2 regions of the Staphylococcus sp. MZ3 genome follow, and region 2 is predicted to be linked to the other one. Evidence: a T-box and tRNA genes for the amino acid it is inferred to sense, from the RefSeq annotation. Region 2 holds a T-box; the other holds one or more tRNA genes.

Region 1 (8,000 bases), 300 kb from region 2:
TGATAACCAACGACAACATATATATGATTCGAAAATAACTGGTAAACGCCTATCAGGACAAACAGTTTTATTTTTAGGTACAGGTGCAATTGCTACTAGAACTGCGAAGTTAGCAAAGGCTTTTAATATGAATTTAATTGGTCTGAGCAAGTCAGGTCAGAACAAAGATGAGTTTGACGAGATATATACTATCGAATCACTTGAAAGCACATTACCAAATGCTGACATTATTATAAATGCTTTACCAGAAACGCAAGAAACGATTCATTTACTAAAGAAAAAACATTTTGAATTAATGAAAGATGAAGCACTTTTTATAAATATAGGACGAGGTAGCATAGTTAAAGAAGCGCTCTTAATAGAAGTATTAAAAAGTAAAGTTATTCGACATGCATATTTAGATGTGTTGGAAAATGAACCTTTGAAACCTAATCATGAATTATATGAATTGGAAAATGTAACCATAACAGCACATATAACTGGTAATGATTATGAAGCAAAGTATGACTTATTAGATATTTTTAAAAACAATCTAGTTAATTTTCTCAATAAGAATGGTCTAATTGAGAATGAAGTGGATACTAAAAAAGGCTATTAAATGAAATCATCATGTAAATATTGACACGCGCGCAATACTACAGTTATATTTATAGTAAGTAATAATAATTATTATATAAGAAAGATGGTGATATAGATGAGTGTTGAAATAGAATCAATTGAACATGAACTAGAAGAATCAATTGCATCATTGCGACAAGCAGGCGTAAGAATTACACCTCAAAGACAAGCAATATTACGTTATTTAATTTCTTCACATACTCATCCAACAGCTGATGAAATTTATCAAGCACTTTCACCTGATTTTCCAAATATAAGTGTTGCGACAATATATAATAACTTAAGAGTGTTTAAAGATATTGGAATTGTAAAAGAATTAACATATGGAGACTCATCAAGTCGATTCGACTTTAATACACATAATCATTATCATATTATATGTGAACAATGTGGTAAGATTGTTGATTTTCAATATCCACAGTTAAATGAAATTGAAAGATTAGCTCAGCATATGACTGACTTTGACGTAACACATCATCGAATGGAAATTTATGGAGTTTGTAAAGAATGCCAAGATAAATAATTTAACTTTGGTAGTATGACAAATTAAAAAGGCGTTAGCTTACTTCATATAAGTAAGCGTAATATTTAAGAAGTTAAACGACATGAAAGTTGTTTAACTTCTTTTTTATGCTTATTCTGAAAAATATTTAAATTGAAGAAAAGAATATTCTAACTACGGAAGTGGTATTAACTAATAACTAGTATCCTTTATAAATAAACATAAAAATATTCAAACGAGGGTCTACTAAATAACTATCCATAAAGTGAGTATAAGTTTGTTTGTAAAACTGAAGTAAAAAGCGTAAGGAATTACACTTTAAATACATATAGTACTTACGAATAGAAAATAATCCCTTCAACAGTAATTTTTAAACAAAAATAAGTGTTGTTTTATGTTGACTCTACTAGAATAACTTGATATTATATAAAAGTCGTCAAACGGCACTAATATTTAAAAAACAAATGTTTTAAGTTGTTGATTTAAAATATTAATAAAGTGTAAATTTGACTATTGAAATTCGAACAAATACATAATAAAATAATATTTGTTGAATTAATTGAGTTAGGAAATTTATTTTTTAGAAATAAAATAATTAAAAATAATTCTTGACTTACAAAAACTTACGAGTTATAATTAAATCTTGTAAGTGACAAACGAATATTGAAAACTGAATGACAATATGTCAACGTTAATTCCAAAAACGTAACTATAAGTTACAAACATTATTTAGTATTTATGAGCTAATCAAACATCATAATTTTTATGGAGAGTTTGATCCTGGCTCAGGATGAACGCTGGCGGCGTGCCTAATACATGCAAGTCGAGCGAACGGACGAGAAGCTTGCTTCTCTGATGTTAGCGGCGGACGGGTGAGTAACACGTGGATAACCTACCTATAAGACTGGGATAACTTCGGGAAACCGGAGCTAATACCGGATAATATTTTGAACCGCATGGTTCAAAAGTGAAAGACGGTCTTGCTGTCACTTATAGATGGATCCGCGCTGCATTAGCTAGTTGGTAAGGTAACGGCTTACCAAGGCAACGATGCATAGCCGACCTGAGAGGGTGATCGGCCACACTGGAACTGAGACACGGTCCAGACTCCTACGGGAGGCAGCAGTAGGGAATCTTCCGCAATGGGCGAAAGCCTGACGGAGCAACGCCGCGTGAGTGATGAAGGTCTTCGGATCGTAAAACTCTGTTATTAGGGAAGAACATATGTGTAAGTAACTGTGCACATCTTGACGGTACCTAATCAGAAAGCCACGGCTAACTACGTGCCAGCAGCCGCGGTAATACGTAGGTGGCAAGCGTTATCCGGAATTATTGGGCGTAAAGCGCGCGTAGGCGGTTTTTAAGTCTGATGTGAAAGCCCACGGCTCAACCGTGGAGGGTCATTGGAAACTGGAAAACTTGAGTGCAGAAGAGGAAAGTGGAATTCCATGTGTAGCGGTGAAATGCGCAGAGATATGGAGGAACACCAGTGGCGAAGGCGACTTTCTGGTCTGTAACTGACGCTGATGTGCGAAAGCGTGGGGATCAAACAGGATTAGATACCCTGGTAGTCCACGCCGTAAACGATGAGTGCTAAGTGTTAGGGGTTTCCGCCCCTTAGTGCTGCAGCTAACGCATTAAGCACTCCGCCTGGGGAGTACGACCGCAAGGTTGAAACTCAAAGGAATTGACGGGGACCCGCACAAGCGGTGGAGCATGTGGTTTAATTCGAAGCAACGCGAAGAACCTTACCAAATCTTGACATCCTTTGACAACTCTAGAGATAGAGCTTTCCCCTTCGGGGGACAAAGTGACAGGTGGTGCATGGTTGTCGTCAGCTCGTGTCGTGAGATGTTGGGTTAAGTCCCGCAACGAGCGCAACCCTTAAGCTTAGTTGCCATCATTAAGTTGGGCACTCTAAGTTGACTGCCGGTGACAAACCGGAGGAAGGTGGGGATGACGTCAAATCATCATGCCCCTTATGATTTGGGCTACACACGTGCTACAATGGACAATACAAAGGGCAGCGAAACCGTGAGGTCAAGCAAATCCCATAAAGTTGTTCTCAGTTCGGATTGTAGTCTGCAACTCGACTACATGAAGCTGGAATCGCTAGTAATCGTAGATCAGCATGCTACGGTGAATACGTTCCCGGGTCTTGTACACACCGCCCGTCACACCACGAGAGTTTGTAACACCCGAAGCCGGTGGAGTAACCTTTTAGGAGCTAGCCGTCGAAGGTGGGACAAATGATTGGGGTGAAGTCGTAACAAGGTAGCCGTATCGGAAGGTGCGGCTGGATCACCTCCTTTCTAAGGATATATTCGGAACATCTTCTTCAGAAGATGCGGAATAACGTGACATATTGTATTCAGTTTTGAATGTTTGTTCATTCAAATTAATGGGCCTATAGCTCAGCTGGTTAGAGCGCACGCCTGATAAGCGTGAGGTCGGTGGTTCGAGTCCACTTAGGCCCACCATTAATTTAATACCTATTTGGGGGCTTAGCTCAGCTGGGAGAGCGCCTGCTTTGCACGCAGGAGGTCAGCGGTTCGATCCCGCTAGTCTCCACCATTATTTGTACATTGAAAACTAGATAAGTAAGTAAAATATAGATTTTACCAAGCAAAACCGAGTGAATAAAGAGTTTTAAATAAGCTTGAATTCATAAGAAATAATCGCTAGTGTTCGAAAGAACACTCACAAGATTAATAACGCGTTTAAATCTTTTTATAAAAGAACGTAACTTCATGTTAACGTTTGACTTATAAAAATGGTGGAAACATAGATTAAGTTATTAAGGGCGCACGGTGGATGCCTTGGCACTAGAAGCCGATGAAGGACGTTACTAACGACGATATGCTTTGGGGAGCTGTAAGTAAGCTTTGATCCAGAGATTTCCGAATGGGGAAACCCAGCATGAGTTATGTCATGTTATCGATATGTGAATACATAGCATATCAGAAGGCACACCCGGAGAACTGAAACATCTTAGTACCCGGAGGAAGAGAAAGAAAATTCGATTCCCTTAGTAGCGGCGAGCGAAACGGGAAGAGCCCAAACCAACAAGCTTGCTTGTTGGGGTTGTAGGACACTCTATACGGAGTTACAAAGGACGACATTAGACGAATCATCTGGAAAGATGAATCAAAGAAGGTAATAATCCTGTAGTCGAAAATGTTGTCTCTCTTGAGTGGATCCTGAGTATGACGGAGCACGTGAAATTCCGTCGGAATCTGGGAGGACCATCTCCTAAGGCTAAATACTCTCTAGTGACCGATAGTGAACCAGTACCGTGAGGGAAAGGTGAAAAGCACCCCGGAAGGGGAGTGAAATAGAACCTGAAACCGTGTGCTTACAAGTAGTCAGAGCCCGTTAATGGGTGATGGCGTGCCTTTTGTAGAATGAACCGGCGAGTTACGATTTGATGCAAGGTTAAGCAGTAAATGTGGAGCCGTAGCGAAATCGAGTCTGAATAGGGCGTTTAGTATTTGGTCGTAGACCCGAAACCAGGTGATCTACCCTTGGTCAGGTTGAAGTTCAGGTAACACTGAATGGAGGACCGAACCGACTTACGTTGAAAAGTGAGCGGATGAACTGAGGGTAGCGGAGAAATTCCAATCGAACCTGGAGATAGCTGGTTCTCTCCGAAATAGCTTTAGGGCTAGCCTCAAGTGATGATTATTGGAGGTAGAGCACTGTTTGGACGAGGGGCCCCTCTCGGGTTACCGAATTCAGACAAACTCCGAATGCCAATTAATTTAACTTGGGAGTCAGAACATGGGTGATAAGGTCCGTGTTCGAAAGGGAAACAGCCCAGACCACCAGCTAAGGTCCCAAAATATATGTTAAGTGGAAAAGGATGTGGCGTTGCCCAGACAACTAGGATGTTGGCTTAGAAGCAGCCATCATTTAAAGAGTGCGTAATAGCTCACTAGTCGAGTGACACTGCGCCGAAAATGTACCGGGGCTAAACATATTACCGAAGCTGTGGATTGTCCTTTGGACAATGGTAGGAGAGCGTTCTAAGGGCGTTGAAGCATGATCGTAAGGACATGTGGAGCGCTTAGAAGTGAGAATGCCGGTGTGAGTAGCGAAAGACGGGTGAGAATCCCGTCCACCGATTGACTAAGGTTTCCAGAGGAAGGCTCGTCCGCTCTGGGTTAGTCGGGTCCTAAGCTGAGGCCGACAGGCGTAGGCGATGGATAACAGGTTGATATTCCTGTACCACCTATAATCGTTTTAATCGATGGGGGACGCAGTAGGATAGGCGAAGCGTGCGATTGGATTGCACGTCTAAGCAGTAAGGCTGAGTATTAGGCAAATCCGGTACTCGTTAAGGCTGAGCTGTGATGGGGAGAAGACATTGTGTCTTCGAGTCGTTGATTTCACACTGCCGAGAAAAGCCTCTAGATAGAAAATAGGTGCCCGTACCGCAAACCGACACAGGTAGTCAAGATGAGAATTCTAAGGTGAGCGAGCGAACTCTCGTTAAGGAACTCGGCAAAATGACCCCGTAACTTCGGGAGAAGGGGTGCTCTTTAGGGTTAACGCCCAGAAGAGCCGCAGTGAATAGGCCCAAGCGACTGTTTATCAAAAACACAGGTCTCTGCTAAACCGTAAGGTGATGTATAGGGGCTGACGCCTGCCCGGTGCTGGAAGGTTAAGAGGAGTGGTTAGCTTCTGCGAAGCTACGAATCGAAGCCCCAGTAAACGGCGGCCGTAACTATAACGGTCCTAAGGTAGCGAAATTCCTTGTCGGGTAAGTTCCGACCCGCACGAAAGGCGTAACGATTTGGGCACTGTCTCAACGAGAGACTCGGTGAAATCATAGTACCTGTGAAGATGCAGGTTACCCGCGACAGGACGGAAAGACCCCGTGGAGCTTTACTGTAGCCTGATATTGAAATTCGGCACAGCTTGTACAGGATAGGTAGGAGCCTTTGAAACGTGAGCGCTAGCTTACGTGGAGGCGCTGGTGGGATACTACCCTAGCTGTGTTGGCTTTCTAACCCGCACCACTTATCGTGGTGGGAGACAGTGTCAGGCGGGCAGTTTGACTGGGGCGGTCGCCTCCTAAAAGGTAACGGAGGCGCTCAAAGGTTCCCTCAGAATGGTTGGAAATCATTCATAGAGTGTAAAGGCATAAGGGAGCTTGACTGCGAGACCTACAAGTCGAGCAGGGTCGAAAGACGGACTTAGTGATCCGGTGGTTCCGCATGGAAGGGCCATCGCTCAACGGATAAAAGCTACCCCGGGGATAACAGGCTTATCTCCCCCAAGAGTTCACATCGACGGGGAGGTTTGGCACCTCGATGTCGGCTCATCGCATCCTGGGGCTGTAGTCGGTCCCAAGGGTTGGGCTGTTCGCCCATTAAAGCGGTACGCGAGCTGGGTTCAGAACGTCGTGAGACAGTTCGGTCCCTATCCGTCGTGGGCGTAGGAAATTTGAGAGGAGCTGTCCTTAGTACGAGAGGACCGGGATGGACATACCTCTGGTGTACCAGTTGTCGTGCCAACGGCATAGCTGGGTAGCTATGTGTGGACGGGATAAGTGCTGAAAGCATCTAAGCATGAAGCCCCCCTCAAGATGAGATTTCCCAACTTCGGTTATAAGATCCCTCAAAGATGATGAGGTTAATAGGTTCGAGGTGGAAGCATGGTGACATGTGGAGCTGACGAATACTAATCGATCGAAGACTTAATCAAAATAAATGTTTTGCGAAGCAAAATCACTTTTACTTACTATCTAGTTTTGAATGTATAAATTACATTCATATGTCTGGTGACTATAGCAAGGAGGTCACACCTGTTCCCATGCCGAACACAGAAGTTAAGCTCCTTAGCGTCGATGGTAGTCGAACTTACGTTCCGCTAGAGTAGAACGTTGCCAGGCAGTTTTAAATCGGAGAATTAGCTCAGCTGGGAGAGCATCTGCCTTACAAGCAGAGGGTCGGCGGTTCGAACCCGTCATTCTCCACCATTTATTCTTACATATTGCCGGCCTAGCTCAATTGGTAGAGCAACTGACTTGTAATCAGTAGGTTGGGGGTTCAAGTCCTCTGGCCGGCACCATGGAAGAGCCATTAGCTCAGTTGGTAGAGCATCTGACTTTTAATCAGAGGGTCAGAGGTTCGAATCCTCTATGGCTCACCATTTGCGGGTGTGGCGGAATTGGCAGACGCACTAGACTTAGGATCTAGCGCCTTACGGCGTGGGGGTTCGACTCCCTTCACCCGCATATGCAGAAGTAGTTCAGCGGTAGAATACAACCTTGCCAAGGTTGGGGTCGCGGGTTCGAATCCCGTCTTCTGCTCCATTTTTATAGTGCCGGGGTGGCGGAACTGGCAGACGCACAGGACTTAAAATCCTGCGGTGAGTGATCACCGTACCGGTTCGATTCCGGTCCTCGGCACCATTTTCAATAAAAACATATGCGCCCGTAGCTCAATTGGATAGAGCGTTTGACTACGGATCAAGAGGTTATGGGTTCGACTCCTATCGGGCGCGTTAATTATACGGGAAGTAGCTCAGCTTGGTAGAGCACTTGGTTTGGGACCAAGGGGTCGCAGGTTCGAATCCTGTCTTCCCGATATACTGTAATTATTATGGGGGCTTAGCTCAGCTGGGAGAGCGCCTGCTTTGCACGCAGGAGGTCAGCGGTTCGATCCCGCTAGTCTCCACCATATTATTTACAAACTATATAAGGCGGTGTAGCTCAGCTGGCTAGAGCGTACGGTTCATACCCGTGAGGTCGGGGGTTCGATCCCCTCCACCGCCACTATTTATTAGTTGTAAAATTATATTTAGGACCTTTAGCTCAGTTGGTTAGAGCTAACGGCTCATAACCGTTCGGTCGCAGGTTCGAGTCCTGCAAGGT
Region 2 (8,000 bases):
CGAATTTGAGATCGACGCAATGAGTATTACTGCTCATAAGTTTGGCGGACCAAAAGGTGTCGGTGCATTACTAGTTAAAGACCATGTTACACTAGATTATCCTCAACTTGGCGGTGAACAAGAATTGAAACGCCGTGCAGGCACTGAAAATCTTGCGCAAATTGTTGGGATGGCTAAAGCATTACAATTAGCAGAAAAGAATCGAGACGATAACAATATTCATTTAATGAATTTAAAAGAACAATTTTTAGTTAAATTACAAGAAAGAGCGATTCCATTTGAATTAAATGGTTCAATGACGGATGCTACAGGCCATATTGTAAATCTATATTTTCCGTTTGTTGAAGTTGAAACGATGTTAACATTGTTGGATATGGCACAAATCTATGTGTCGTCTGGATCTGCATGTACAGCAGGCTCTACACAACCGTCGCATGTTTTAGATGCAATGTTCGAAGATGAGGAGCGATCAAATCATTCGATTCGATTTAGTTTTAACGAATTGACTACTGAAAATGAAATTAATGCAATTGTAGCTGAAATTCATAAAATATATTTTAAATTTAAGGAGGAGTCATAATTGTCAAATAAAGATATACGTGTTGTCGTTGGTATGTCAGGCGGTGTAGATAGTTCTGTAACAGCCCACGTCTTAAAAGAACAAGGTTATGATGTCATTGGCATATTTATGAAAAACTGGGATGACACTGACGAAAATGGCGTATGTACTGCAACTGAAGATTACAACGATGTTATTGAAGTGTGTAATCAAATTGGCATTCCATATTACGCTGTTAATTTTGAAAAAGAATATTGGGATAAAGTCTTTACGTATTTCTTAGATGAATACAAAAAAGGTCGTACTCCAAATCCAGACGTTATGTGTAATAAAGAAATTAAGTTTAAAGCCTTTTTAGATCATGCGATGAATTTAGGTGCAGATTATGTAGCAACAGGACATTACGCACGCATACATCGTCATGAAGATGGTCATGTTGAAATGTTACGTGGTGTAGATAATAATAAAGATCAAACATACTTCTTGAATCAATTATCTCAACAACAACTTTCAAAAGTGATGTTCCCAATTGGCGACATCGAAAAGAGTGAAGTGCGTCGAATTGCTGAAGAACAAGGACTTGTTACTGCTAAGAAAAAAGATTCTACAGGCATTTGTTTTATCGGCGAAAAAAACTTTAAAACATTTTTATCACAATATTTACCTGCACAACCGGGTGATATGATAACACTTGATGGTAAGAAAATGGGTAAACATAGTGGTTTGATGTATTACACAATAGGACAAAGACATGGATTAGGTATAGGTGGAGATGGCGATCCTTGGTTTGTTGTCGGTAAAAACCTAAAAGATAATGTTTTATATGTAGAACAAGGATTCCATCACGATGCATTATACAGTGATTACTTAATTGCTTCAGACTATTCATTTGTAAATCCAGAAGATAATGACTTAGATCAAGGTTTTGAATGTACAGCTAAATTTAGATATCGCCAAAAAGATACGAAAGTTTTTGTGAAACGTGAAAACGACCATGCACTACGTGTTACTTTTGCTGAGCCAGTAAGAGCAATCACACCTGGACAAGCAGTTGTTTTTTATCAAGGTGATGTGTGTCTTGGTGGAGCAACAATTGACGATGTGTTCAAAAATGAAGGTCAATTAAATTATGTTGTATAAACAATGGCAACAATAAATTACTTATTTGAAGTTTCAACGTCGAAAATGACGAAAGACAGTTTTTGATGAGAATAATTCATGATGATAGAGTCTGGGACATCACAATGTCCTAGGCTCTACAATGTTATATTGGCGGGACCACAACATAGAGAAATTGGAACCCCAATTTCAACAGGCAATGGAAGTTGGCGGGGCCCCAACACAGAGAAATTGGAACCCCAATTTCAACAGGCAATGGAAGTTGGGGACGGGGCCCAACACAGAAGCTGACGGAAAGTCAGATTTCAATAATGTGCGAGTTGGGGTAAACGAATTTAATTTTGTTAAAATATCATTTCTGTCCCACTCCCTATGCATGAGTCTAATTATGTATTCCTATTTTTAAGTACATAATAGTAGTGGCTAATGTGGAAGAACCATTACATAATAAACCGTTAATGGTTCTTAATCATTTCTATTCCATTCCCGCTTTTTCATGAATGAAGATGATATTAGATTATATTTTATTCGTTGTTAAGTGATTCGAGACATACAATTTATCAAGATGTTATAATTGATGAGAAATGAGGTTCGTAAATGATAGATCAACAAACAATTTATCAATACATACAAAATGGAAAAATAGAAGAAGCGTTACAAGCATTGTTCGGAAATATCGAAGAAAATCCTACAATTATTGAAAATTATATTAATGCTGGTATCGTACTTGCTGATGCGAATGAGATTGAAAAGGCAGAGCGCTTTTTCCAAAAAGCTTTAACAATAGATCCGAAGAATGGCGTCGTATTTTATAATCTAGCAAATGTATATTATAATCAGCAACGTTATCAAGAAGCTATTAAATTATATCAACAAGCATTACAAACAGAGATTGAACAAGTTGATTGTAATTATATGATCGGTATGGCGTTTAATCAGTTAGAATCATTTAAGCTGGCATTGCCGTATTTAATGACTGCTGCGGAACTAGATAAAGACAAAGATGCAGAAGTTCAATTTCAATATGGTCTGGTATTATGTCAATTAGAAATGTTTAATGAAGCCATAACTCAACTTAAACATGTATTAACGATTGATAAAAATCATGTTGATGCAAGATACAATTTGGGCTTAGCGTTATTTATGAAAAATGAAGATATTGATGAAGCAATAACTCATTTTAAAGAAGCTGTGACTATCGACCCTAAACACTTATTAAGTCAGCATGCGCTGAAAACATTCACTAAAATGAAAGAGGAGGAGTAACATGTCAGACCCTACACTATTTGATTATTCAATGATCAAAGGTACTGTTGAAGCGATATTGTTTCAAAACAGTGATAATTTTTATACAGTGCTTAAAGTAGATACTATTGAAACAAATGAAGACTTTGATACAATGCCAACTGTTGTAGGGTTTCTTCCGAATATTGTTGAAGGCGATGTCTACACATTTAAAGGGCAAGTTGTTGATCATCCACGTTATGGTAAACAATTAAAAGCAGAGACTTTTGAAAAAGAAATGCCACAAACGAAAGAAGCAATTATAAGTTATTTATCTAGTGATTTGTTTAAAGGTGTAGGTAAAAAGACAGCTCAAAATATTGTTAATACATTAGGTGACAATGCGATAAATGATATATTAGATGACCATTCAGTGCTAGAAAAAGTTTCGGGATTATCTAAAAAGAAACAGAAACAAATTGCAGAACAAATTTCAGCAAATCAAGAATCTGAAAAAATAATGATTCGTTTACATGATTTAGGGTTTGGTCCTAAACTTTCAATGGCAATTTATCAGTTTTATCTCGGCGATACACTGACTATTTTAGATCGAAATCCATATCAATTGATTTATGATATTAAAGGTATTGGTTTTAATAAAGCAGATCAACTTGCTAGAAATATTGGTATCGCTTATAACGATAATGAACGATTAAAAGCTGCGTTGCTCTATACGTTAGAAGAAGAATGTATTAAACAGGGACATACATATTTGCCTATCAATGTTGTTATAGATTTAACGGTTGATGTATTAAATTATCAAGATGAAGAGGTCATCGAACCTGAAAAATTAGACGAAATGTTGCAATACTTAAATGAGGAAAAACGACTAATTATTGACAATGAACAAGTTGCAATTCCAAGTTTGTATTATTCTGAAATCAAAAGTGTTCAAAACTTATTCAGAATAAAGACGCATACAAATAAACTTACAGAAATTGAACAGTCAGATTTACAAATGCATATTGGTGAAATAGAAGATGCGAATCAAGTGAACTATGCAGCTTCACAAAAAGAAGCTTTGCAAACGGCTATCAATTCTAAGGTGATGCTATTAACCGGTGGACCGGGAACAGGAAAGACGACAGTAATTAAAGGCATTGTAGAATTATATGCTGAGATTCATGGCTTATCATTAGATTATGATGATTATGTCAATGATGATTATCCAGTTGTATTAGCAGCGCCAACAGGAAGAGCGTCTAAGAGACTACAAGAGTCAACTGGATTAGAAGCAATGACGATTCATCGTTTAATAGGTTGGAATCAAGACACAAAGCCAGAGGATATATTAGAAAATGAAATAAACGCACGACTCATAATCATTGATGAGATGTCTATGGTAGATACTTGGTTGTTCCACCAATTTTTAAGTGCAGTTCCTTTAGATGCACAATTGATATTTGTAGGTGATGAGGACCAATTGCCTTCTGTAGGTCCTGGTCAAGTATTTAAAGATTTAATTGAATCGAAAGCTATACCACGAGTTAATCTGACTGAAGTATATCGTCAACAAGATGGTTCAAGCATTATAGAATTAGCACATCGAATGAAGTTGGGTCAGAAAATTGATATTACACAGCGTTTTCATGATAGAAGCTTTATTAACTGTCAGGCAAACCAAATACCAACAGTTGTTGAGAAGGTAGTTACTAGTGCTGTTAATAAAGGGTATACTATGGCTGATATTCAAGTGCTTGCACCAATGTATAAAGGAAATGCCGGTATTAAACGTTTAAATCAAGTTTTACAAGATATTTTAAACCCTAAAAAGAAAGACACACGAGAAATTGAGTTTGGTGATGTAGTCTTTAGAAAAGGTGACAAAGTATTACAACTTGTTAATAGGCCAAATGATAACATATTCAATGGTGACATAGGAGTTATTGTTGGTATTTTTTGGGCGAAAGAAAATGCCCTTAATAAAGATGTACTTGTTGTGGATTTTGAAGGTAATGAAATTACATTTACGAAACAAGATATGATGGAATTAACGCATGCTTATTGTACATCAATCCATAAATCACAAGGTTCAGAATTTCCTATTGTTATCATGCCTATTGTTAAACAGTATTTTAGAATGTTACAAAGACCGATATTATATACTGGTTTAACTAGAGCGAAAACGAGTTTAGTTCTACTTGGTGATCCAGAAGCATTTGATATTGGATTAAAAACAAATGGTCAAGCGCGTTTAACACAATTATGTACATTGTTGAAAAATTATTTTAATTCAGAAGATGAAGAAATGCTGGAAAACACAGCAACTAATGATACAGGAGCTTCACAAACGACAATAGATGATCAAGTACAAGCGCCAATGTCATCGAATGATAGTGGAGAAGTTACGTCTGATTCAACAAAAACAGATATAAATGTATTAACGGAAGCTACAATGTTTAAAATTGACCCAATGATTAATATGGGAGAAATCACGCCGTATGACTTTATAGAACGTTGACAACAAGCGTAAATGTAACTAAAATAGAATTAAATTCGTATAAAGATGAGTAGTTAATGATTTGTTTATCAGAGATGTACTGGTTGGTGAAAAGTACAACAAACATTAGTGAACGCTACTTTATGCACAACTGTATAGTCGATTTAAAGTGATAAATGTGTTGAATTGCATTTATAACTAGGGTGGTACCGCGATAACGTTCGTCCCTTTTGAGGATGGGCGTTTTTTATTTTTTAATAATAAAAAATGATATTGATTTATACTAGTTTTTCAAATCGACTATCTGTGTCATCAATTTTTATGGAATGGTAATTTAAAAACAGTAAATAGGATGTGTAAATGATGAAAAAGTTAAAAGCGAGTGAAATTAGACAAAAATATCTAGATTTCTTTGTTGAAAAAGGACATATGGTTGAACCTTCTGCACCATTAGTGCCAATTGATGATGATACATTATTATGGATTAATTCAGGTGTAGCAACATTAAAGAAATATTTTGATGGACGTGAAACACCTAAAAAGCCAAGAATTGTAAACTCTCAAAAAGCTATTCGTACAAATGATATTGAAAATGTTGGTTTCACAGCGCGTCACCATACATTCTTTGAAATGTTAGGTAACTTCTCAATTGGTGATTATTTTAAACAAGAAGCGATTGAATTTGCTTGGGAATTTTTAACGAGTGATAAATGGATGGGTATGGAGCCAGATAAATTGTACGTTACGATTCATCCGGAAGATATGGAAGCATACAACATTTGGCATAAAGATATTGGTCTTGAAGAAAGTCGTATTATTCGCATTGAAGGTAACTTCTGGGATATTGGTGAAGGGCCTTCAGGACCAAACACTGAGATTTTCTATGATCGCGGAGAAGCATATGGACAAGACGATCCGGCAGAAGAAATGTATCCAGGTGGAGAAAATGAACGCTATCTTGAAGTATGGAACTTAGTATTTAGTGAATTCAATCATAATAAAGATCATAGTTACACACCATTACCTAATAAAAACATTGATACCGGCATGGGGCTTGAGCGTATGGCCTCAGTTTCTCAAAATGTACGTACTAACTATGAAACAGATTTATTTATGCCTATAATGAATGAAATCGAAAAAGTATCAGGTAAACAATATTTAGTAAACAACGAACAAGATGTGGCATTTAAAGTAATTGCTGACCACATTCGTACGATTGCATTTGCAATTTCTGATGGTGCATTACCTGCCAATGAAGGTAGAGGATATGTATTACGTCGATTGTTACGTCGTGCCGTTCGTTTTAGTCAAACGTTAGGAATCAATGAGCCGTTTATGTACAAACTTGTTGATATTGTTGCAGACATTATGGAACCATATTATCCAAATGTTAAGGAAAAAGCAGATTTCATTAAGCGTGTTATAAAGTCTGAAGAAGAACGATTCCATGAAACATTAGAAGATGGTTTAGCGATTTTAAATGAATTAATTAAAAAAGCTAAAGCGACAACAAATGAAATTAATGGGAAAGATGCATTTAAATTGTATGATACGTACGGGTTCCCAATTGAATTAACTGAAGAAATAGCAGTGCAAGCAGGATTGAAAGTTGATATGACAACATTCGAGTCAGAAATGCAACAACAACGTGATCGTGCACGTCAAGCACGTCAAAATTCTCAATCAATGCAAGTTCAAAGTGAAGTATTGAAAAATATTACATCTGTAAGTACTTTTGTTGGTTATGATACTGCGACAGCTCAAACAACCCTAACACACTTGATATATAATGGTGAAGAAGTTTCACAAGTTGAAGCGGGTGAAACAGTATACTTCATGTTAACGGAAACACCATTTTATGCAGTCAGTGGTGGACAAGTTGCGGATACAGGTATTGTTTATAATGACAATTTTGAAATTGCTGTTAGTGAAGTAACCAAAGCACCAAATGGTCAAAACTTGCATAAAGGAGTAGTACAATTTGGCCAAGTAAATGTTGGCGCTACAGTGTCTGCTGAAGTGAACCAAAATGATCGACGTGACATTCAAAAGAACCATAGTGCAACTCATTTATTACATGCAGCGTTGAAATCAGTACTGGGTGATCATGTTAACCAAGCTGGTTCACTAGTAGAAGCAGATCGTTTACGTTTTGATTTCTCTCATTTTGGTCCAATGACTAATGATGAAATTGATCAAGTTGAACGCTTAGTAAATGAAGAAATTTGGAAAGGTATTGACGTTAACATTCAAGAAATGGATATTGCTTCAGCTAAAGAAATGGGCGCAATGGCATTATTCGGTGAAAAATATGGTGATGTTGTGCGTGTAGTAAATATGGCACCATTTTCAATTGAATTATGTGGTGGTATTCATGTCCGCAATACTTCTGAAATTGGCTTATTCAAAATAGTAAGTGAGTCAGGTACAGGAGCTGGTGTGCGTCGTATTGAAGCATTAACAGGTAAAGCAGCTTTCTTATATTTAGAAGATATTCAAGAGAAATTTAATACGATGAAATCACAGCTGAAAGTGAAATCTGATGATCAAGTAGTCGATAAGTTAACACAATTACAAGATGAAGAAAAAGCATTATTA

The links. A T-box is a leader RNA that pairs with one kind of tRNA and senses whether it is charged. The one in region 2 lies ahead of alaS (alanine--tRNA ligase), so its partner is inferred to be a tRNA-Ala.
Region 1: it has a tRNA-Ala gene. The T-box ahead of alaS (alanine--tRNA ligase) is inferred to sense a tRNA for this amino acid. The anticodon was not compared.

Annotation. Positions count from the first base shown of each region.
Region 1 covers NZ_CP076026.1:1,975,388-1,983,387, reverse strand. Annotated here, with positions in the region: gene KI230_RS09675 (phosphoglycerate dehydrogenase) at 1-598, shown strand, start outside; gene perR (peroxide-responsive transcriptional repressor PerR) at 695-1,141, shown strand; rRNA gene KI230_RS09665 (16S ribosomal RNA) at 1,883-3,432, shown strand; tRNA gene KI230_RS09660 (tRNA-Ile) at 3,524-3,600, shown strand; tRNA gene KI230_RS09655 (tRNA-Ala) at 3,619-3,694, shown strand; rRNA gene KI230_RS09650 (23S ribosomal RNA) at 3,908-6,829, shown strand; rRNA gene rrf (5S ribosomal RNA) at 6,902-7,016, shown strand; tRNA gene KI230_RS09640 (tRNA-Val) at 7,028-7,103, shown strand; tRNA gene KI230_RS09635 (tRNA-Thr) at 7,120-7,195, shown strand; tRNA gene KI230_RS09630 (tRNA-Lys) at 7,201-7,276, shown strand; tRNA gene KI230_RS09625 (tRNA-Leu) at 7,280-7,361, shown strand; tRNA gene KI230_RS09620 (tRNA-Gly) at 7,365-7,439, shown strand; tRNA gene KI230_RS09615 (tRNA-Leu) at 7,450-7,538, shown strand; tRNA gene KI230_RS09610 (tRNA-Arg) at 7,557-7,630, shown strand; tRNA gene KI230_RS09605 (tRNA-Pro) at 7,640-7,713, shown strand; tRNA gene KI230_RS09600 (tRNA-Ala) at 7,731-7,806, shown strand; tRNA gene KI230_RS09595 (tRNA-Met) at 7,828-7,901, shown strand; tRNA gene KI230_RS09590 (tRNA-Ile) at 7,930-8,000, shown strand, end outside.
Region 2 covers NZ_CP076026.1:1,676,823-1,684,822, reverse strand. Annotated here, with positions in the region: gene KI230_RS08105 (cysteine desulfurase family protein) at 1-580, shown strand, start outside; gene mnmA (tRNA 2-thiouridine(34) synthase MnmA) at 581-1,699, shown strand; gene KI230_RS08095 (tetratricopeptide repeat protein) at 2,276-2,944, shown strand; gene recD2 (SF1B family DNA helicase RecD2) at 2,946-5,423, shown strand; T-box leader at 5,457-5,634, shown strand; gene alaS (alanine--tRNA ligase) at 5,766-8,000, shown strand, end outside.